Regions from separate parts of the Sporosarcina sp. P37 genome, predicted to be linked through region 1. Evidence: predicted binding sites of a transcription regulator. Region 1 holds the regulator's gene; the other holds the start of a gene.

Region 1 (2,209 bases):
TCCGGCGGTCATTTCCATCGCCTGATCCCCTCTTGCCGGCTGAAATACATCCAAAAATGTACGTGAAATATCCTGATATTCTTCCATTGGCATTGGTTCCTCGAGAAAACGGTTCCGCAACTGGCGGTATGGATGCTCGCCTATTTTACTGAATAAAAATGTAGACAGGAGCGGATCATTGAAAAATGAATGCGCGTCAAGCGGCGGCAGTAATTCATAGACAAACGAGCGCTTTTCCAGCTCTATTTTTTTCTTATAGGTGCGCAATAATCCGATCGCTTCCAATGAAATCCGTGCTTCAAAAATCGCTTGAAGCGGAAAAGAAGACATATTCATTAGATAATAATGGTTGTGCTCTTGCGGTTCTCTGCTTTCCGCATCTGACCAGAGCGTCATGAATAAACTGACCGCCTCAGGTCCGATGAGCGGCTGATAAAATAATGTGAGCATCTGCCGGTCATATGTGGAAAAAGGGTGCGCTAATCTTACTTCGAAGGAATCGACAGGCTGCAACTCTGTATAAAGCATTTGAACAATCGCCTCCCCTTCTGGTCAAACATTTACTCTTCATGATTTTTTCTGTTCTGCAGCTGCTGCAGTTCATCTATAAAGACGGTGATGTCTTTGTAATGCCGATAGACGGAAGCAAAGCGCACATAAGCAACTTCATCGACATCCACTAAACGTTCCATTACCATCTCTCCGACTTGTTCGGAGTCTATTTCAACATTTCCCGAGCTTCTCAGTTCTTTTTCAATAGAAGTGACAATATCTTTTAGTTCTTCAATCGGAACTGCACGTTTTTCACAGGCCCGGATCAAGCCCCGCAATAATTTTTCGCCGCTGAATTCTTCCCGTGTCTTATCCTTCTTCACGACTACTAATGGAGAATGTTCTACTTTTTCAAATGTCGTGAAACGAAAAGTACATTTCTCACATTCACGTCTTCTTCGAATGGAACGGTTTTCTTCGGCCGGCCGTGAATCGATTACACGTGTTCCGTTGTAGTGACAAGCTGGACATAACATAGTTAGTTCCTCCGCATATTCATTAGTACTTTTCATTATAACAGAAACTGTCCATACAACAACAAGCGGACATAGAAAAGCACTCCACCCTGTAGGATGAAGTGCCGGAATCACTCATTAAGAAGTTACTTTGTCTGCTAAAGCAGCAGCCACTTTTTTTGCTAATTCCACTACGCGTGCGGAATAGCCCCATTCGTTGTCGTACCAAGCAAGTACTTTGATTTTACGGTCGCCCATGACGATTGTTGAAAGTCCGTCAAGTGTGGCAGATTCTGTTGTCGTGTTGAAGTCGATCGATACAAGCGGTTCTGTAGTGAAACGAAGGATGCCGTTCATTGATCCTTCAGCTGCTTTACGGAAAGCGTTGTTTACTTCTTCAACCGTTACATCTTTTTCCACGTCCACTACCAGGTCAACAAGAGAAACGTTCGGTGTCGGGATACGCAATGCCAGACCATGAATCTTTCCTTCTAATTCAGGCAATACAAGAGACAAAGCTTTTGCTGCTCCTGTAGAAGTAGGAATGATGGATTCTCCGCAAGAACGCGCGCGGCGTAAATCTTTATGCGGATTATCAAGGTTTTTCTGGTCATTTGTATAAGCATGGACAGTCGTCATCAGGCCGTTCACAATACCGAATTCATCATTCAATACTTTTGCGACCGGTGCCAGACAGTTTGTCGTACAGCTTGCATTAGAAATAACGCTGTGTTTTTCAATGTCCAGTTTATCATCGTTAACGCCGATCACTACTGTCACATCTTCATCTTTGCCCGGTGCAGTCAAGATGACTTTCTTCGCACCCGAATCTAAATGAAGCGCCGCTTTATCACGTGAATTGAATACGCCTGTTGATTCGATGACAATATCTACACCAAGTTCTTTCCAAGGCAGTTTTGAAGGGTCGCGCTCTGTAACGAGTTGTACACGTTTACCGTCTACAATAATTGCGTTTTCTTCTGCCTGAATGTCACCATCGAAAATACCGTGTGTTGAATCATATTTTAAGAGATGTGCTATTGTTTCTGCGGGATATGTCGCATTTACAGCAACTAAATTAACATCGTCTTCCTTAATGATCTGGCGGAACACCATACGTCCAATACGTCCGAGTCCGTTAATTGCAATATTAGTAGTCATGAAAGGGATCCTCCTGCATGTATGTTATACTTATTATCTTT
Region 2 (2,209 bases), 430 kb from region 1:
AGACACGGACTTCATGCCCCTGGCGTTCCCATTCGCGCACATCGCCGACTTCATGCCACTGTTCATTATAATAAGCCATTTCTTCAGGCGAATAATTTTCGACAGCTGGGAATCGCAAATCATAATCCGCGTTTTCTTCCACTGCTTTCATGAAATCATCTGTCAATGTCACGGAAATATTTGCACCTGTCAGGAATTCAGGATTATGAACCGTATACGTTCCGCCGTCCTGCAGTTTCAATTCCGCATCGCGAATAATCGCTGCATTAAAACCGCCTTGGCCCGGGATATGTTTATAATTCGTAATCCCCTGATACATCGCTTCTTCTTGTGCTGTCAATGGCTTGAAATTCAATTTCTCATATGCCAGCTTCTTGATCGTTTCGTCTTCCGTGTTTTCGATCAAATAACGCAAAATTCGCGGATTTTGCATCTTGGAGATGATAAATTCACAAATATCCGGATGCCAGTCTGCCAGCATAATCATTTGCGCTCCGCGTCTTGAACCGCCCTGCTCAACCAAATGGGTCAGCTTCGCGATATCGTCAAGCCATGAAACCGAACCTGATGATTTACCGTTGACTCCGCGCGCCAGTGTGTTGCGAGGACGTAATGTAGAACCATTCGTTCCTACTCCGCCGCCGCGGCTCATAATCTCCATCACTTGCTTGCGGTGATCGGAAATCCCTTCGCGTGAATCCGGTACGAACGGCATGACGTAACAGTTAAAGAATGTAACATCCGTATCCGATCCCGCTCCGTACAGCACGCGTCCTGCCGGAATGAAGTTCAATGCCTTCAGCTGATCGTAAAACATCTCATACGACTGTTTTTTTCTGTCGTCCGTCTTCTCGACAGAAGCAAGTCCAGTCGCATTTCGTTTTGCGATCTGCTCATAGAACACCTCTAGCGGCTTTTCAAGCACATCGAGCGGACGGGTAACGATTCCTTTTTGCTGCTCGTCCATATCATCGATCGAAGAACGGTACTCTTCTTCAATCCAGATATCCGCCTTTCCATTTTCTGCATCAAGTTTCGTAATATAACCAAGTCCGCGCGCCGGAAATTTCGGATCTTCTCTTACCGTCAGAACAACGAAGTCCCCTTCTTTTAGCGTCTTCTTTTCCATATCTTTAAATGAATAACGGTCAATCATGACTAAACGGGAAACCCCGCTGTGTGTCAGTTTCATATCGTCTGTAATCGGGTGCACTTGAGGGAACTTCGCAATGTCCTCATTCAGCTGCTGCTTGTCGAGCAGCGGCTCGCCTCGTTTCGACATCGTAACCATATAACATCCTCCTTCTACCACATCAAACACAATATATAGTGTTTGTCTTACTGAATAATCTACTACATATTGAATGTTTTATCAATCGTCCGTTTTCGTCAAAAATCCTGAAAGACTGATGCAACAATATTTCACCAAAAAAAATAAAACCAAAGCACCAATTTTATTTTTTGAAATTCCAGTGATCATTCGCATACTTTTCATTCTCAATCTGGTGCACCAGAGCGAGCTGTTCATCAGTCAGTTCAAGCGGTTCCAATATGATATCAAGCGACTCTTCAAACCCTTTTGAAAAGGCTTGTTTGCATTCATCCATTGAAATATCGCGGTCAGTTAACCGGTCAATCGCAATCGCCCGGTCCGGCAAGGTTCTGCGGACACGTTCTTTTAATGCAGGAGATGAATACGTGAAGATAGATGTCAATTTATCGACATCCAGACTCATTAAAATCGCACCATGCTGCAAAATTACACCTTTTTGACGTGTTTGTGCACTGCCGGCGACCTTTTTGCCTTCGACGACCAGTTCATACCAGCTCGGAGCATCAAAACAGACACCGCTTTTCGGGCTTCGCAGCTGCTCGGTTACGTCCTTGTCAGGAATCGAAAACTCTGCCTGCAGTCCAAGGTTGCGGAACCCATGCAGCAGCCCCCCGGAAATTACACGGTACGCTTCGGTCACCGTCTCAGGCATATTCGGATATTTCTCACTGACAATGACACTGTATGTAAGCTCATGTTCATGAAGGACACCTCGGCCGCCTGTCGGTCTGCGGACGAATCCAAGTCCTAATTCTTTCACTTTCTCCATATCGATATCTTTTTCAATACGCTGAAAATACCCGATCGATAGCGTAGCGGGCTCCCATTCATAAAATCGCAGTACCGGACCGATTTCTCCTCGGCTATGTAAATCAA

Evidence for each region. Region 1 encodes NrdR, which represses ribonucleotide reductase genes. Its sites were predicted from a motif close to AACACNATATATNGTGTT; they were not measured.
Region 2: SporoP37_RS00690 (vitamin B12-dependent ribonucleotide reductase) is a predicted target of NrdR. The motif match lies at 1,317-1,334, and genes of this name have one in related genera.

What each region holds. Positions count from the first base shown of each region.
Region 1 covers NZ_CP015349.1:525,711-527,919, forward strand. Annotated here, with positions in the region: gene SporoP37_RS02855 (replication initiation and membrane attachment family protein) at 1-528, opposite strand, end outside; gene nrdR (transcriptional regulator NrdR) at 561-1,028, opposite strand; gene SporoP37_RS02865 (glyceraldehyde-3-phosphate dehydrogenase) at 1,146-2,168, opposite strand.
Region 2 covers NZ_CP015349.1:99,603-101,811, reverse strand. Annotated here, with positions in the region: gene SporoP37_RS00690 (vitamin B12-dependent ribonucleotide reductase) at 1-1,291, opposite strand, end outside; gene SporoP37_RS00685 (lipoate--protein ligase family protein) at 1,455-2,209, opposite strand, start outside.